DNA from 2 places in the Novosphingobium decolorationis genome. Region 1 is predicted to be linked to the other one. Evidence: predicted binding sites of a transcription regulator. Region 1 holds the regulator's gene; the other holds the start of a gene.

Region 1 (4,417 bases):
CGCGACCAGGCAAGCGGGCGGGCTCTCAAGATCCGGCTCAACCTGCCGGATGAGCTGTCCGAGGGCGAATCTGTCCGATCGGCTGAGATCAGCGAGGGCAGTCTCATCGAGTTTGAGGCGAGGATCATGCCGCCGGCAGCGCCGCTGCTCCCGGGTGGTTATAATTTTGCAAGAACGGCCTGGTTTGCCGGACTTGCCGGTTCGGGAACGATCCTGAAGCCCGTCACCGTCCTGGAGCCAGCGGAAGGAGGGGAAGCGCCGTTGGCACGCGTTCGGCGCCGACTGGCCGCGCATGTTCGTGAGCAGGTTGATGAGCGGGCGAATGGCATTGCGGTGGCGCTCGTCACCGGGGATCGGGGAGGCATCACGGCCGACGATGCGCAGGCCATGCGCGATTCCGGCCTCGCGCATCTGTTGGCCATAAGCGGGCTCCACGAGACGGCCGTGATTGGCCTTATTTATTTCCTGTCCGTGCGCACGCTCGCCTTGTGGCCGGCCTTGGCACTGCGAGTACGGTTGCCGGTATTGGCCTCCGGGCTCGCTGCGCTGGGGGGGATTGGCTATACGCTGCTGACCGGCGCGCAGGTGCCGACGGTTCGTTCGTGTATCGCGGCGCTGCTCGTGCTTGGTGCCCTGGCGCTGGGGCGCGAAGCACTGTCCTTGCGAATTCTGGCAGTGGCGGCATTCGCCGTCATGCTTCTATGGCCTGAAGCCGTGGTGGGACCAAGCTTCCAGATGAGCTTTGCCGCTGTCCTTGCCATCGTGGCTTTGTCGACCTCTGCACCCGTGCGCAATTTCCTCGGTCCCCGCGAGGAGCCGGCCTGGATGCGCGGCGTGCGCTGGTTCGGCATGCTCATGCTGACCGGGCTGGTGATCGAGCTCGCCCTGATGCCGATTGCGCTGTTCCACTTTCACAAGGCCGGTCTCTACGGCTCCTTGGCCAATCTCGTCGCAATTCCGTTGACGACCTTTGTGATCATGCCCGGAGTGGTTCTGGCCCTGGCGGCCGATATCGTGTCCCTTGGTGCGCCGCTCTGGGCCGTCGTGGGATGGACCATCAATGCGGTGCTGGGACTGGCGCATTGGGTCTCGGCGCAGCCGGGGGCGGTGACGCTGGTGCCGGGCATGGGCGAGGTGGCCTTCACGTTGTTCCTTGCCGGAGGATTCTGGCTGGCCCTATTGGTCGGAAAGGCGCGTCTGCTGGGCGCTCTCCCCTGCGTCGCGGGCTCTCTTGTCCTCTATAATCAGGCACCGCCTGATCTGCTGATCGCCGGGGATGGCCGCAACGTAGGCGTTGTGGAGCGGACGGCCGGGCGTGATGCGCCAAGGCTGCTGCTGCTGCGCGACACGCGCAGTGACTATGTGCGTGACAATTTCCAGGAGAATGCGGGGCTGCGCGGGGAGGCGATCTACCTCCCCGATCATCCGGGCGCGCGCTGTAACGCCGATTTCTGTTCGATCACCTTGCAGATGCGGGAGCGTGCAGCGACCGTGTTGTTGTCGAGGAGCCGGGACATCGTACCCGAAAGAGAGCTCGCCGCCGCCTGCGACCGGGCTGACATCGTGATTTCGGATCGCTGGCTGCCGCGGGCATGCCGGCCGCGCTGGTTCAAGGCTGACCGGGGGACGCTCAGCCAGACGGGAGGCCTGAGCGTTGATCTGTCGCGCGGCGCGGTGCGCAATGTCGCGCAGGGGCAGGGCATGCATGGATGGTGGCGTGGACGGACAGGAGAGATGTCCTTGCAGGACCTCATCCCGCCCATGCCATCACCGTCGTCTCCGGATCGTTAGCGCGCGTGGCGCTGCGATCCGGTCGGCTCAGTGGAAGTAGCGACGCAGGAGGCCTGCGAGCTTGCCCTGCACCTTGATCTCGTCGGCCGCATAGATCTGCGGTTCATAGGCCGCGTTGGCCGGGTCGAGACGGATCATGCCGTTTTCACGGCGCAGGTACTTGAGCGTCGCTTCCTCGCCGCGCACGAGGGCGACCACGATTTCGCCATCGTTGGCGATCTCGGTGCGCTTCACGAGGGCAAAGTCGCCGTCGAGAATGCCCGCTTCGATCATCGAATCGCCGGAGACCTCCAGCGCATAGTGTTCACCCGCGCCCAGAAGCGCGGCGGGAACGGGCAGGATCGCCTGGTCCTCCAGCGCTTCGATCGGGACGCCCGCGGCGATGCGTCCGTGCAAGGGGATCTCGATCACATCGGGTGCCGATGCGGGAGTGGCGGCCTCGGGCTTTGTGAAAGGAATGACATTCGAGCCGGCCGCAGGGGCCGCCTGGCCGCCTTCGTCGGCGCGGCGCAGCACTTCGAGCGCGCGGGCGCGGTTGGGCAGGCGGCGAATGAAGCCGCGTTCCTCCAGCGCTGAAATCAGTCGGTGCACGCCCGACTTGGACTTGAGGTCCAGCGCGTCCTTCATTTCTTCGAAGCTGGGCGAAATGCCGGTTTCGTCAAGCCGGGTCTGGATGAACCGGAGCAATTCGTGCTGCTTGCGGGTCAACATGTTCGCTGCCTCTTTCCTGCGCGTGCCGCACACGGAAATTCGGCTTCCCGCGCATCAGCTGTTCTTCTGGATGTTCCACTTGTGAACATTTTGAGAACAATTAAGCAACAGAATTTCCCACGTCAAGCGATACCGCCGTTCTGGAGTATGTAGATGCGCACGTTTGCGCCAGACGGTGTTTCCGGTCCGTTCGCAGGACGCTCGATGAGCACGTTACTGCCCGCAAGAGCGCCCAGGGCCCCGCTGTCCTGAACCCGCACGGCGCGCACGCATTCCCCGTCCCAGGTGCCGCGCAGGAATTCGCGGCGTGCGCCGGTGGCCGGGAGGTCCCCGTCGAGGCGGGTGGTGACGACCATAGGAGCAGGATCGAGCGCGCCCATCAGCCGGCGCAGCAGCGGGAGCAGGAAATGGTAGCCCGTAACGAGTGCAGACACCGGATTTCCGGGCAGCCCGATGATGATCTGGCGGCGCTGCGAGCGGGGGCGGGTGGCGACGAGGAGCGGCTTGCCCGGCTTGATCGCGATGCGCCAGAAGTCGAGCTTCGCGCCCCAGGCTTCGAGCGCGGGGCGGATGAGGTCGTGGTCGCCAACGGACGCGCCGCCGCTGGTGACGATGACGTCGGCATGGGCGGCTTCGTCGAAGGCCCCCAGGAGCGCGTCGAGCGTATCTCCGACCGGGCCGATGCGGCGTGTCTGGACCGCGAGCCCGGCGACCATTGCCTCCAGCATGGCGCCATTGCTCGCCGGAATCTGGTGCGTGGCGCAGTTCTCCGGGTCGGAGGAGAGCTCATCGCCGCTGTCGATGATCGCGACTTCGGGCGCGCGGAAGACGGGTAGGTGCCTGTGCCCGGCCGAGACGGCGAGCGCGATCTGCGCAGGGCCGATGCGGGTTCCGGCGGGAAGGACTTCCTTTCCGGTCACGAAGTCCGAGCCGAGGCGGCGCACGTGGCGATCCTGCGGGCTGGGGCCTGAGCCGGTGAGCGCGAGTGCATCGTCGCTGCGCGTGAGATCTTCCTGCACGATCACGGCGGCGGCGTCGCAAGGCAGCAGCGCGCCGGTCGAGATGCGCACCGCGTCACCGCGCGCCATGGTGCCGGTGAAGGGGTGCCCGGCGGCACTCTCGCCCACGATGGTCCAGGGGCCGGCAAGATCGCCATCGGTGACCGCGTAGCCGTCCATGGCGGAAAGGTGCCCGGCGGGCTGGGTGCGGCGGGCGAGCAGCGGTTCTGCAAGATAGCGGCCGATGGCGCCTGTCATGTCGACATGCTCGCGGCGCATCGGATCGGCGAGAGCAAGGAGGCGGCGCTGTGCCTCTTCGAGCGGGATCGGGGGCGTCATGACGGGCGTGTCGGGAGAAGGCGCGGTGCTCATACCCAGCCTTCGGCCTTCCAGTGGCCCGACTTGCCGCCCTGCTTCTCGACGAGGCGGATATCCGAGATGACCATGCCCTTATCGAGCGCCTTGGCCATGTCGTAGATCGTGACAAGCGCGATCGAGACGGCGGTGATGGCCTCCATCTCGATGCCGGTCTTGCCGGTTATCGAGGCGGTCGCGGTGGCGCGGATGGAGCCGGTGAACTCTTCCTCTTTCTCGAAGGTGAAATCGAGGTTCACCGCATCGAGGGGGAGGGGGTGGCACATCGGGATGAGATCGGCGGTCTTCTTGGCCGCGAGGATGCCTGCGATGCGCGCCGTTCCCAGCACGTCGCCCTTGGGCGCATCGCCGGCGCGCACGGCGTCGAGCGCCTCGCGGGTCATGGTGATCGTGCCGCTGGCCACCGCGAGGCGGCGGGTTTCGGCCTTGGCGCCGACATCGACCATGCGCGCGGTGCCGTCCGTGTCGATATGGCTAAGCGATGAGCTCACGAGAGGGGTCCTTGGCGCAAGGGTAAATGACAGGGAGGGGACATCAGGTTG
Region 2 (4,417 bases), 700 kb from region 1:
CTGGCCGAAGTGACGGCGGGCGCGCGCATGCTGCTGCGCCTCGACATCAGCACGGTCGAGGCGGTGCAGGAACTCGCGCTCCTCATGCGTCCGGGGCGCAAGGGGACGGGCGAGGTGATGGCGACGCTCAAGCTGGGCGACGGACGTGACCAGCGGGTGCGGCTGGGGCGTGACTTCGCGCTTGATGGCGAATTTGCCGAGCAGCTCGCCAGTGTCGAGGGACTCTCGAACATATCGCTGATCGCCCGCCAGGGCCCCGAGAGCGTGCGCCGCGCAGCCTGATTGCCGCGCTCCCTTCCAGGCACGCAGAAAGGCCCGGCGCTCGATATGGAATGCCGGGCCTTTTGCACCTGAGGGGCGGCGCCTTAGTTGTTCGCGGCGCCTTCGGCTGCGCTTTCGGCCGCATCGCCGATCTGCGAGGCCGCGTTGCCGACATCCTGGGCGGCATCGGCAATGGCGTTGTCGCGCGCGACCTCGCTCGAGGACGTCTGGCTGAAGAGGTAGAAGCCGCCCGCGACGGCAACCAGCAGCACCAGCGCAATGACAAGGCCACTGCCGCCCGAGGAGGACTTGCTCTCGTGGATCACGGTGGTGTGGGTAGGCTGTGCCGCCGCGGGTTCCTCGGTGGTAGTGCGGCGCTCCTGGGTCACGTATTCATCTGCCATGGTTTCGCATCCCGTTATTGTTTCATGTTGCCGGGAATAACCAAGGATACGCGCCTCCGGTTCCATGAACCGCAGATTACCGCGTGTTCAGCGGGCAGTCTGGGAGCGCGGCGCGCGTCAGGCCGCGAGCCGCAATTGCTCAGGCTTGTCGGCCAGGACGTGGATCTGGAAGTAGTACTTTTCGGTCGGCTGACCGTTCGCGATGAAGTTGATGCGGGTCTGCCGGGCAATGCCTTTTACGAAAATGCGCTGCCCCTTCAATTGTTTGGCAATCTCATCGGGGTCATCGCTGCCGAACATGCGCCGTGCAGTGCGCATGGGAATGGAGACGGTCAGGCAGTTGCGGTCACGGTAGTCGCGCTCGGAGTTCAGGTAGATGTTACCGTTCTGCGCGCCCACCGCACGCACGGGCATTTCGAAAATCCCGGCAACGCCCGCTTTTGAGCCCAGATAGGAGGCGTAGGTGACCGCCTCGGTCGTGGAGAGGCAGTCCGGGGTGCAGGCTTGCGCGCGGCTCACCGAGGGGAGCGTAGCCTGGCCGTCCGGCGCGGAGGACGCGCCCGCAGCCGGGGCAAGACTGGCAAGAGCCAGCGCGAGGAGAGTGGCGTTCATGGATTTTCCTCCGGGAGCACGGTGGGCAATGCAAGGGCGCCATGAACGCACGGCACTTGTTATTAGGCAAGTGTATTGTTTCATGGGCGGTGGCTCCCCGATCGTGCCTAGGCCTCTACAGCAGGCTGAGTTGCCCGTCGGGCGAGGGCGCGCGGAACTGGCTGCAATCGAGGTGGACGCCGGGAGGCCCAAGGCCGTGGCGCTTCATGGCAAGGCGAAAGCGGCTGCGCACGAGGTCGGCCCAGGGGCTCTGGGGGCGGAAGCGCTCGCCAAAGCGCGGATCGTTGTCGCGCCCGCCGCGCATTTCGCGGATGATAGCCATGACCTTGCCCGCGCGCTCGGGGAAATGGGTCTCGAGCCATTCGCGAAAGAGCGGGGCGACCTCAAGCGGCAGGCGCAGCATGATCCACATGGCTCCGCGCGATCCCGCGCTGGCCGCGGCTTCGACCAGGCTTTCCAGTTCGTGGTCGGTAATCGCGGGGATGACCGGTGCGATCATGGCGTGGGCGGGAATACCTTGGGCATTCAGGGCCTCGAGCGCGGCAAAGCGCTTGGCAGGAGCTGCCGTGCGCGGTTCGAGCAGGCGCGAAAGGCGCGCGTCGAGGCTGGTGACCGAGATCCCGACGCTGACAAGATCGCGCCGCGCCAGTTCGGCCAGTACGTCGCTGTCCGCAAGGATGCGGTCGGACTTGGTGACGAGGCTGACCGGATGGCCGACTTCCAGGCACAGGTCGAGGATCTCCCGGGTGATCCGGTAGCGCCGCTCGATCGGCTGGTAGGGATCGGTGTTGGTCCCCATCGCAATCGGGGCGACGCGGTAGTTCCGGCGGGCCAGCGTTTTGCGCAGCAACCGGGCGGCATCGGGCTTGGCAAAGAGCCTGGTTTCGAAATCGAGGCCGGGCGAAAGGTCGTGGTAGGCATGGCTGGGCCGGGCAAAGCAGTAGATGCAGCCATGTTCGCACCCGTTGTAGGCGTTGATCGAGCGGTCGAAGGGGATGTCGGGCGATTGGTTGAAGGAGACGATGCTCTTCGGGCGAAGCTCGGTCACGGTGGTGCGCAGCGGGGGTAGCGGGCCGTCGATGTCGGTGCGCGCATCGCGCCAGTCGCCATCGGCTTCGTGGCGGGCGAGGCCAAAGCGCGCGCTGACCTGGTTGCTGACCGATCCTCTGCCTTTCGCGTGTTCCATGATCTGGAACATATAGGGAACGACTGGGCGGCGCAAGCCCGGCAGGAAACCGGGCCCGCTGCCGAGGGTCTGGCGGCGGGCCCGGTAGGTGTCGGGAGAGAGAAAGGGGGGAGGCTCTCCCGAGGATCGGTCCGGATGCGTCAGGCGATGACGGTGGGCACTCCGCAGCGGACCTTGTTGACCTGGACATCGGCTGCCCCGAGGCGGAGACCAAGCGCCTGCGTGAGAGAGAACACGGTCGCATCGAGTGTCGGAGCAATCGTGGCCAGGCTATGGCCGACGATGTTGGTGACAGAGGACAGGCTGAGCGAGAGGCCCAGCGTCTGGGCTTCGAGGTCGGTCTGCGCGATCAGAGAGGTCGCGAGCGACTGGGTCAGATCCTGCGTCGAGACGGTCTTGGTGACCTTGTCGCGGATGTCGGCAAAGGTGAAGTGGACCTCCTGCGGGCCGGTCGTACCGCCCAGCGACACTTCCGAAAGCGCGGTAACGCGCGCAATCAGCGGCACGTTGACGAGGGTGGCGCGCGAAAGCGTGACCGGGCTCGAAAGGTCCCCCATGTCCTGCGCGTCGGGCCGCCCGATGCCGATGGTGCCGATGGCCGGGGTCACGCCAAGCCGCACACCGTCGCTATTGGGATCGCCGCTGCACTGGATATCATCGAGTGTGGCCTCGGCCTGGGCGAGCTCGGTGTAGAGGGGGAGTTCGATGGATGGCAGCCAGGGGCTCCCCGTACCCACGCGCGCGGACACGAGCAGCCGGGCCTGGGCCGTGCGCAGGACGTAATCGCGCGCGCCGGTGATCGTCAGCCAGGGGGAATGCGCCAGTCCATAGCCGCGCACGAGGCGCACATGGACGCTGGAGAGCCCGGTGGCGGCCAGGTCCAGTTCGATGTCGAGCGTGTCGCCGTGGGAAAGTTCGAGCAGCATGCGCACCAGCGAGAAGGCGTCGACCTCCACGCCCGCCGTGCCCGGATCGTAGTCAAGCGCGCCGTAGGGGCCCAGATCGAGGAGGTCGGCAAGGCGCACTTCAACGAAGGGGGCCTCGTCCGCGATCCGGTCGATGAGGGCAACCGTGGCGCTGTCGGCCGCGGTCGAGCCGATCGCGCGCAGCGCATCGCCGAGCGGGACAGGCGTGTCGAACAGCTCGGCGTAGGTGCCCTCGTTCGCATTGACCTGCAGCTTGAGGGCCTCGGCGTACCCCAAGAGGTCGACATCGGCGCTGGCAAGGTTCTGCGAATCGAGCACCGAGAGGTTGAGCTCGGTCCCGATCAGCGCCGAGAGCAGCGCGTTGGGAACGCCGTCCGACACGGTGGCAAGGCTCGAACCCAGCGAATAGGCGGCCATGTCGATCCGCGCGGCCGTCGCGCGCGCGCGCACCGTGGCCGTCTCGAAGCCGAGCGCACGTCCGAAGAAGAGCGGGACCGTCTGGACAAGGTGGACGCGCGCGGCGCTGTCCTCCCCGCCAAGCTGGAAGCGTTCGTCCAGGGGCACGATATTGTCCTGGCGATAGGTGCCGCTTTCGAGTTCGGCGATCTCGATGTCGGCCTCGCGGCTCTGGTCGATGAGGCCCTGGACGGCGGAGCGGCGCATTTCGATGGCGTTTTCCTGCGCGGCGGCCATCGCGGCGGCATCGGCCAGGCCCTGGAGGCGGCGCTCTGCGAGGTAGATCGCGCCCAGGTCCACGGCAACCGTTGCCACCCCCATCAGCATGAGCAGAGAGCCTGCCAGCATGGCGGTGACAGCCCCCTCGTTATCGCAGGCAAGGGGGCGAAGGCGTGCTGTACGTGCTTTCATGGCCCAACTCCTCAGATCCCGGCAAGCTGGACGGTGGCCACGCGCGCGATCGTGTCGCCGGGCAGGGGCACCAGGGAGTTGCTGAACATTTCCGCCTGGCTGACATCGTAGACGAGGGTGACGCGGTAATACTGGCCGTCGAGGCCGGTCCGCACGGTCAC

The links. Region 1 encodes LexA, which represses DNA repair genes until DNA is damaged. Its sites were predicted from a motif close to GTTCCNCNCTTGTTCT; they were not measured.
Region 2: HT578_RS21170 (PA0069 family radical SAM protein) is a predicted target of LexA. The motif match lies at 2,469-2,484, and genes of this name have one in related genera.

What each region holds. Positions count from the first base shown of each region.
Region 1 covers NZ_CP054856.1:632,023-636,439, reverse strand. The annotation lists gene HT578_RS02875 (ComEC/Rec2 family competence protein) at 1-1,791, shown strand, start outside; gene lexA (transcriptional repressor LexA) at 1,819-2,502, opposite strand; gene HT578_RS02865 (molybdopterin molybdotransferase MoeA) at 2,625-3,872, opposite strand; gene moaC (cyclic pyranopterin monophosphate synthase MoaC) at 3,869-4,366, opposite strand.
Region 2 covers NZ_CP054856.1:4,569,829-4,574,245, forward strand. The annotation lists gene dnaE (DNA polymerase III subunit alpha) at 1-282, shown strand, start outside; gene HT578_RS21160 (hypothetical protein) at 366-665, opposite strand; gene HT578_RS21165 (hypothetical protein) at 783-1,277, opposite strand; gene HT578_RS21170 (PA0069 family radical SAM protein) at 1,393-2,463, opposite strand; gene HT578_RS21175 (TadG family pilus assembly protein) at 2,604-4,256, opposite strand; gene HT578_RS21180 (TadE family protein) at 4,268-4,417, opposite strand, start outside.